DNA from 2 places in the Niveibacterium sp. COAC-50 genome. Region 2 is predicted to be linked to the other one. Evidence: predicted binding sites of a transcription regulator. Region 2 holds the regulator's gene; the other holds the start of a gene.
The links. Region 2 encodes FNR, which switches genes on or off when oxygen is low (the NO sensors DNR and NnrR bind a similar motif). Its sites were predicted from a motif close to TTGANCTAGNTCAA; they were not measured.

Region 1 (4,597 bases), on a different contig from region 2:
CGCGAAGATCGCCATGTCCATGCCCATGCCCATCTGGATCGACAGCGGCGCGTAAAGCGTCCAGCCAGCCGCCGATGCTCCGCCCGGCACGAAGAACGACCCCACCAACAGGATCGCAGCCGGCGGCAACAGCCAGAAGCTCCAGTTGTTCATGCGCGCGAAGGCCATGTCGCTCGCGCCGATCATCAGCGGGATCTGCCAGTTCGCGAAGCCGACGAAGGCCGGCATGATCGCGCCGAACACCATCACCAGCCCGTGCATGGTTGTGAGCTGGTTGAAAAACTCCGGCTGCACCACCTGCAGGCCGGGCTGAAAGAGTTCGGCACGGATCGTCAGCGCCATCACGCCCCCGGAGAGGAACATGATGAAGCTGAAGATCAGGTACATCGTGCCGATGTCCTTGTGATTCGTGGTTTGAATCCAGCGCATCAACCCGCTCGGGTGATGGTGGTCATGTCCGTGTTCCAGGCCGTGTGGGACCGCACTCATGCTCTAGCTCCTGTCTCGGAATCGGTGCGTGATCAACCGGCCGCGGCCGTGTTGGCAGATGCCTGCGGGGCCGCGGGCTGTGCTTCAGCGGCCATGCGTTTCTTCTGCGCCGCAACCCATTCGGCGTACTTCTCAGCAGACACCACATGCACCTCGATCGGCATGAAGCCATGCTCCTTGCCGCACAGTTCGGCGCAGTTGCCGCGATACACGCCCTCCTTCTCGGCGCGGAACCAGGTGTCGCGGATGAAGCCGGGGATCGCGTCCTGCTTCACGCCGAAGGCAGGCACCCACCAGGCGTGGATCACATCGTTCGCGGTGGTGAGGATGCGGATCTTCTTGCCCACCGGCACGACCACCGGGTTATCGACTTCGAGCAGGTAGTTGGCGCCCTTGGCCGCCCCGCCTTCGATCTGGTCGCGCGGCGTGGACAGCGTCGAGATGAAGCGCACGCCCTCGCCCTCGCCCTTGAGGTAGTCGTAACCCCACATCCACTGGTAGCCGGTGGCCTTGATCGTGATGTCCGGGTTTGACGTGTCCTTCATCGAGATCACCGTCTTCGTCGCCGGGTAGGCCATGCCGAGCAGAATCAGCACCGGCACGACAGTCCAGGCAATCTCGACCGCTGTGTTCTCGTGGAAATGGGCTGCAACCGCGCCCTTCGATTTGCGGTGCCGGAACACCGACCAGAACATCACGCCGAAGACACCGACGAAGATCACCAGGCAGATCACGAGCATCATCGAATGCATGCCGTAGATCTGTTCGGCAATGCCGGTGACAGGAGGCTGGAGGTTGTAACGTGCGTCGGCTGCCGACGCGGCGTTGGCGACAAACGCCATTGCCAGTGGAACTGATGCGCGAGTGGTATGCCTCATGGGTCCTCGAAAAACACCGGATGAGTGCTGCTTCTGACGACAGCTTTGCAGTCCGTGAGCACCCGACCTCGCGACGCCTCACACGACCGCTTGCCGCAACTCCAACTCCCGCGCGGGGGAACGACGCCCTTTCGGGCCGCCCCGCCGCGTTCGGTTTTGATGGTGCCACAGCGAAGGCGCTCGCAGCAACAAATGTTGATTCATATCAATGTGTTGCATTGCCGCACATGCTGCATCGCCATATCCATCTGCCTGAACACACACCGCTTACGCAGCACAGAAAAACAAAAGGCGCCCGAAGGCGCCTTTTCTCTCTGCGTGCAAGGGGTCAAGCGACAGCCAGCGCATCCAGCAACTTCTGATGGACACCGCCGAAGCCCCCGTTGCTCATCACGAGGACATGGTCGCCGGGTGCGGATTGCTGCACCACAGCACGCACAAGTTCATCGATCGACTCAAAGGTGCGTGCCCTCTCGCCCAGCGGATTCAATGCCTCGGCCGGATCCCAGCCGAGTTTGTTCGCATAGCAATAGACAAAATCCGCCTGCGTGAGGCTTGGCGCCAAACGATCCTTCATCGTGCCGAGCTTCATCGTGTTGGAACGCGGCTCCAGCACGGCGAGGATGCGCCCTTGCGGCTGCCGCCGGCGCAAGCCTTCAACGGTGGTTTGGATCGCAGTCGGGTGATGAGCAAAATCGTCATACACGGTAACCCCGCGCACGACGCCACGCACTTCGAGCCGCCTCTTGATGCCCTTGAAGCCCGCGAGCGCGGCAATCGCATCCTGCGGGCGCACGCCGACATGGCGAGCCGCCGCAATCGCCGCCAGCGCATTGGCGCGGTTGTGCGCTCCAGCCAGCGGCATCTCGGCACGCCCGATCTCGTTGCCATTAAGAGAAAACACCGCCTCCGACACCGAATCACCCTCTCGCGCGTGCCACGCACCCGCGTCGTCAAACCATTCGAGCTCGCTCCAGCAACCGCGGTCGATCACGCGTCGCAGACTCGCCTCGGCCCCGTTGGCCACGATGCGACCAAGGCGCGGAATCGTGCGCACCAAGTGATGGAACTGCGTTTCGATCGCGGCCAGGTCGGGGAAGATGTCTGCGTGGTCGTACTCAAGATTGTTCAGGATCACCGTGCGCGGGCGGTAATGAACAAACTTCGAGCGCTTGTCGCAGAAAGCGGTGTCGTACTCATCGGCTTCGATGACGAAGAAGGGCGACTCGGTCAGCCGCGCCGACACGCCAAAGTCCTGCGGCACCCCGCCAACCAGAAAGCCGGGATTGAGCCCGGCGGACTCCAGCAGATAGGCCAGCAGCGACGTGGTGGTGGTCTTGCCATGCGTGCCCGCAACCGCCAGCACCCACTTGCCCGGCAGGATGTGCTCAGCCAGCCACTGCGGCCCGGAGGTGTAGGGCAAGCCGCGATCCAGAATCGCTTCGAGCAGCGGATTGCCCCGCGACACCGCGTTGCCTACCACATACATATCTGCCGCCTGATCCAGCTGCGACGGATCGAAGCCTTCGATCAGGCCAATCCCCTGTTCCGCCAGTTGCGTGCTCATCGGCGGATAAACATTGGCATCGCAGCCAGTGACGCGATGGCCTGCGGCGCGGGCAAGCAAGGCAATGCCGCCCATGAAGGTGCCGCAGATACCAAGAATGTGAATATGCATCAGGGACGGCGCAGCCGGGAGACCGCGCGGGGTGTGGTTAGAATAGGCTCAATTGTAGCCGAGGCCCCGCGCCCAACCCCGATGCCGCTCGATGCACCGCCCCCGCGCAGTTCGCTGCGCCAGAACGTCGCCGCACTGGCAGCCCGCCTGATGGCCGAAGACGGCATATCCGATTACGGCCTCGCCAAACGGAAGGCTGCGCGCCAACTCGGCGTCACCGAGGGCGAAGCGATGCCGAACAACGCCGAGATCGACGCCGCATTGCGCGAGTATCAGGCGCTCTACCCCGACGACGAGCATGAGGAACGCCTGGAAACCATGCGCGAAACCGCCTGCGAGGTCATGCGGCTGCTCGCCCCCTGGCGCCCCGCCCTGACCGGCGCGGTGCTCGACGGCTCGGCAAATGGATTCTCGGAAGTCGAAATCGACCTGTTTGCCGACAGCGCCAAGGAAGTCGAGATCTTCCTGCTGAACCAGGCGCTCGACTATGAACACCGCGAAGTGCGCCGGCCGGGCCCGGAGTCGCCCGAGGCGATCCTCGCGTTTGAATGGGACGAAGTGCCGGTCAAGCTCTGCGTGTTCGGCCCGCTGGCGGAGCGCATTCCGCGCCGCAACGGTTCGGACCGCGCCAAGCTGCCCGCGGTGGAAGCCCTGCTCACTTCACCGGCACAGCGCGACGAATGAACCCCACCACTCGACGCGCCCTCGCAGCGGCGCTGATCATCGGTGTATCCGCCATTGCCGGCTACGCGGGCTGGCGCACCCAGCGCCATGTCGACCAAGCGACACCCGCACCGAAGGTCAGCGACAGCGCACTCCGGCAGCTGATGGCATTGCAACTGCCCGACTCGGACGGCCGACCTCAGGCCCTCCAGCAATGGCAGGGCAAAGTGCTCGTCATCAACTTCTGGGCGACCTGGTGCCCACCCTGCCGCAAGGAAATGCCCTTGCTGGATGCAGCCCAACGCAAATGGGCGGATAAGGGTGTGCAAATCGTTGGCATCGGCATCGACGAAGCCGACGCGATTCACAACTATGCAGTCACGAACAAGCTCGCGTTCCCGCTGCTGGTCGGCGGCGCGGAACTGGTCGACCTCACCGTCGCGCTCGGCAACGCAGCGCAAGGACTTCCGTTTTCAGTCGTGATCGGGCCAGACGGCCGCGTTGCACAAACCAAGCTCGGTGCATTCAAGGACGATGCGCTGGAGAAACTGCTGCAGGAACTCGCCACGCGTTGATCTGGCGGCCGCCGCGCTTGCAAAGTGCGGCATCGAGTGGCATCGTGCAGCGAACTCGCCGCATGAGGCTGGCCGACTATTTTCGTCGGTTCCTGCCTCGACGGTAGTCATCTTCGTCGATTTCCGGCAAACTTGTCGGTTATGGCGACCTCCAATCGCAAATCGAAGCGCACTTCTGCTGCACCGCCGCAGCGCCGCATCCTCGTGCTGCACGGGCCGAACCTGAACCTGCTCGGCACGCGCGAGCCGGAGGTATACGGCCGCACGACGCTGGCGGACATCCACGACATGCTCTCGGCGCGCTCGCGTGCCGA
Region 2 (4,597 bases):
TTCGGATGGGAGGTACCATGGAAACCGTCGAAAACGTAGCTGTCGGTGGTGAGGCGCGATCCACCGAGCATAAGCTGTCGCTTGGTGTGGTTCGGCAACAGATGGCTGCAAGCGTAGACCCCTTGGGCATCGTTGCGCCAGTGATGCACGCGCAAATCGCTTGGTGCTTGCATCCGCTGGAGTTTGCCGAGCGCTGGGGCCGCTTCTCGGCTGACGCTTGGGCGCTGGCGTGCAACGGTCTTGCGCGAGCGGTTGGGGCACATGTCCCGGATGTTGTGCGACCTCAAGCCGATGACACCCGGTTTGCCGACCCGGTGTGGTCTCAAAGTCCGTCCTGGGCTGCCTTGAAGCAGTGGTACTTGCTGTCAACGCGGCATGCGCAGGACATGCTCTACGCGACGCCCGGGCTATCGGGGACCGAGCGCCGCCGCGCGGCGTTCTGGTGGCGGCAATGGCTCAATGCCGTGGCGCCGACAAATTACTTGGCACTCAACCCGGTCGCGCAACGTGCGGCGGTCGCCAGCCAGGGGCAAACGCTTCGGTCCGGCTGGCAGAATTTCCTCGATGACCTGCGTGCCGGGGATATCCGAATGGCTGACCCCGCCGATTTCAAGGTTGGGAAGAACCTTGCGACGACGCCGGGCGAAGTCGTTGCCCGCACCCGCCTGGTGGAGGTCATCCACTACACCCCGACGGCGGATACGGTTCGACAAACCCCGATCGTGATCGTGACGCCATGGATCAACAAGTTCTACATCCTTGATCTGACGTCGAAGAAGAGTCTGGTGCGGCATTTGCGCGATGCGGGCTTCGATGTGTACATCACTTCGTGGAAGAACCCCGATGCAGCGCTCCGCGACGTTCGTTTCGATGATTACCTGCAGGAGGGGGTGGATGCGATAGTTCAGGTCGCTCGCCAACTATCCGGGGCGGACAAAGTACATGCGGTCGGGTACTGCATCGGCGGTACGGCCTTGTCGATGTACATGGCATGGGCGAATCGCCACTACACGCCGGATGAGATGCCGGTTGCACACTGGACGCTATTTACGACATTGGTGGACTTCGCCAAGCCGGGCGACGTGGAGGTCTTCATCGATGAAGGGAGCGTCCGCTACCTGACGCGGGCCATGGAGCAGCGCGGTTACCTCGACGGCCGCGACATGGCTACATCGTTCCGCTTGCTGCGCTCGAACCCGTTGATCTGGCAATACGTGGTTCAGGGCTACCTGATGGGCGAAAAGCCGCCGTCGTTCGACGTGCTCTACTGGAACATGGATACCACGCGCATGCCCTATGCCATGCATGCGTGGTACTTGCGAGAGCTCTACCTCAAGAATCGCCTGATTGAGGCCGATGCGCTGACCGTCGCTGGCGAGTCGCTCGATCTTGGGCGGATCACCCAACCGCTGTATGCCGTTGCGGCCGAAGACGATCATATTGCCCCGTGGCGGCAAGCATTTCGGGTGGCCAATTTCGTGCGTGGAGACAAGCGCTTCGTGCTGTCGTCCAGCGGGCATATCCTCGGGATCGTCAACCCACCCGTACAGCCGCCGAAACGCGAATACTGGATCGGCACGGCTCACCGGACCGACAGCGCGCATGGTTGGCGTGAGCGCGCCGACCACCACGCCGGAAGTTGGTGGGACGATTGGTTCAGGTGGCTGGACGAGCGTTGCGGTGAGCGTGTCGCACCGCCACCCGTGTGCAACGAAGCCTTTCCTCCGCTTGCCGCTGCTCCTGGTGACTACGTCATGGAACGCTAACGAGGCCGATGGATTACCTGCTGCTCAAACATCTTCACGTCAGTTTCGTGGTGCTCTCGGCAACAGGATTCATCGCCAGAGGTATCGGCGTCCTGATTGATGCGCCTTGGGTGCGCCAGCGTTGGGCGAGGGTGGTTCCGCATATCGTCGATACCGGATTGCTCGCCTCGGCCGTCGCCTTGGCCTGGACCCTTCGCGTAGCGCCGTTTCGTGACGACTGGTTGACCGCGAAGGTGCTTGGCTTGCTTGGCTACATCGTTCTGGGGTCTTACGCGCTCAAGCGCGGGCGCACACGCCAAGCAAAAGCGGCCACATTTGTGGCCGCTTTGTTGGTGCTGGCTTACATCGTGTCGGTCGCGCTGACAAAACGACCGACGCCGTGGTGGTAACTACACGTTCGCGCGGCCAATCAGTCGGCGCAGTCCATCCGCATCCAGAATCTGGATGTGCTTCTGGTGGACGCTGATCAAGCCGTCATCCTGGAATTTGGAGAACGCCCGGCTCACTGTCTCCAGTTTCAGACCGAGGTAAGAGCCTATCTCCTCGCGCGTCATGCGAAGGTGGAACTCCGAAGCGGAGTACCCACGAAGGCGCATGCGTTGCGATAGGTTGATCAGGAATGCAGCCAGACGTTCTTCTGCGCGCATCGACCCGAGCAGCATCATGATGCCTTGCTCGCGGACGATCTCGCGGCTCATGAACTTGTGGAACTGGCGCTGCAGGGGTTCGATGCGGCGCGAGAGTTCTTCGAGCCGTTCGAACGGAATCATGCAGACGTCTGAATCCTCAAGTGCAACCGCATTGCAGACATGCCGATCCGTCGAGATGCCGTCGAGTCCGAGGATCTCTCCGGCCATCTGGAAACCGGTGACCTGATCCCGGCCGTCTTCGGTCAGGATGTCGGTCTTGAAGAAACCGGTGCGAATCGCATAGATTGCTTCGAAAGGCTCCCCAGCACGGTATAAATGCTGCTGCCGCTTGACCTTCTTGCGTGCAGTGATGAGGCCGTCGATCCTTTCAAGATCGACGTCGTCAAGACCAACGGGAAGGCAAAGCTCCTTGAGGTTGCATTGGGTGCACGCGGTGCGAAGATTGACGGCCGTCAGCGGAATCGTGGCGGGTTTTTCCAAGGCGGGTGCTCCAAGTGGGCTAGTTGATGGCAATCAAACGGCTCCGACCGAGTTCATGACACCTTCCGGCATCCACAGAGAGAAAAAAATAAACAATGAATCAGAATGAGCAGACGCCGGTCTTCGACCGCGATCTCATCCAGCGTTTCGACGTTTCCGGCCCGCGCTACACGTCGTATCCGACCGCGGACAGGTTTCACGAGGGCTTTGGACGCAGCGACTACGCAAGACATCTAGGTCTGCGCGCGCAGGGCGGCCTCAAAAAACCCCTCTCATTATATTTCCACATTCCATTCTGCGATACGGTTTGCTTCTACTGCGCGTGCAACAAGATTGTCACGAAGGACCGTAGCAGGGCGGAGCGCTACCTGCGCTATCTTGACAAAGAAATGGGTTTGGTCGCCGGACAGCTCGCCGGCTCGCACGATGTTTCACAAATGCACTGGGGCGGCGGCACACCGACCTTCCTGTCGGACAGCGAGATCCGCGAATTGTTTCGTTCGATCCGCCGGCATTTCAACCTGACGCCCGGTGGCGAGTACTCGATCGAGGTAGACCCGCGCCGCGTTTCCGCTGAAACCGTTGCGCTGCTTGGGGCCGAGGGCTTCAACCGGATGAGCGTCGGTGTTCAGGATTTTGACCCGATCGTCCAGAAAGCCGTCAACCGCATCCAGTCTGTTGAGGAAACCGCGGCGGTCATCGCGGCCGCGCGCGCGAATGGTTTCCGTTCGGTCAGTATCGATCTGATCTACGGATTGCCGTTCCAGAGCGTCGAGCGCGTCAGCCAGACGCTGGATCGCGTGCTGGAGATCGCCCCGGACCGTCTTGCACTCTACAACTATGCCCACCTGCCGACGCGCTTCATGCCGCAACGGCGGATCAATGCGGGCGACTTGCCGAGTGCGGACCAGAAACTCGAGATCCTGGGCATGGCGATTTCGAAGCTGACTGACGCGGGCTACGTGTTCATCGGCATGGACCACTTCGCGCGGCCGGACGACGAGATGGCCGTGGCTCAGCGCAACGGGCGTTTGTATCGCAACTTCCAGGGCTATTCAACGCACTCGGACTGCGATCTGTTGGGCTTCGGCGTTTCCTCCATTGGCAAGGTAGGCCCGGCCTACGCACAGAGTGCGAAGACGCTTGAGGCCTACTACGAGATGCTCGATCGTGACGAGCTCCCTGTCGTCCGTGGCTACGAGATGACGTTCGACGATCAGCTTCGTTACGCGGTTATTCAGAGTCTGATGTGCCACTTCTCGCTGGATTACGCGGCGTTTGAGCAGGCCTGGGGCATCACGTTCTCCGAGTATTTTGCCGACGAGATCGAAGCGCTGCGGGCCCATGAGCGTGATGGCCTGTGCATCGTTGGCAAGAAGGGGGTCGAGGTAACGACGCCGGGTCGCATGCTGGCGCGCGTATTGGCCATGGCGTTTGACGCGCATTTGCGCGGTGATCGCGAAGTCGTCCGCTACTCCAAGGTGATTTGAGCCTCGGCCGGCCGCTACACTTGCGGATTGCCCTGAATGGGCTGCACCGGGATGTTGTGTGATGCCTGAAGCGGGATACCTTGCCGCGACGCTGATCGGTCTGCTGGGTGGAACCCACTGCGTGGGCATGTGCGGAGGGCTGGTTGCTGCGCTTACCGTCAATGCGCCTGGGCAGTCGCGACGCATTTGGCCGATCCATTTGGCCTACAAC

Region 1: the regulator FNR is predicted to act here: its motif matches at 1,563-1,576, upstream of coxB (cytochrome c oxidase subunit II).

Annotation. Positions count from the first base shown of each region.
Region 1 is NZ_JABCJM010000002.1:93,683-98,279, forward strand. It holds gene ctaD (cytochrome c oxidase subunit I) at 1-489, opposite strand, end outside; gene coxB (cytochrome c oxidase subunit II) at 522-1,367, opposite strand; gene mpl (UDP-N-acetylmuramate:L-alanyl-gamma-D-glutamyl-meso-diaminopimelate ligase) at 1,696-3,045, opposite strand; gene HH302_RS07915 (hypothetical protein) at 3,127-3,729, shown strand; gene HH302_RS07920 (TlpA disulfide reductase family protein) at 3,726-4,283, shown strand; gene aroQ (type II 3-dehydroquinate dehydratase) at 4,425-4,597, shown strand, end outside.
Region 2 is NZ_JABCJM010000003.1:375,930-380,526, reverse strand. It holds gene HH302_RS14920 (alpha/beta hydrolase) at 102-1,766, shown strand; gene HH302_RS14915 (SirB2 family protein) at 1,775-2,155, shown strand; gene fnr (fumarate/nitrate reduction transcriptional regulator Fnr) at 2,156-2,896, opposite strand; gene hemN (oxygen-independent coproporphyrinogen III oxidase) at 2,992-4,386, shown strand; gene HH302_RS14900 (sulfite exporter TauE/SafE family protein) at 4,448-4,597, shown strand, end outside.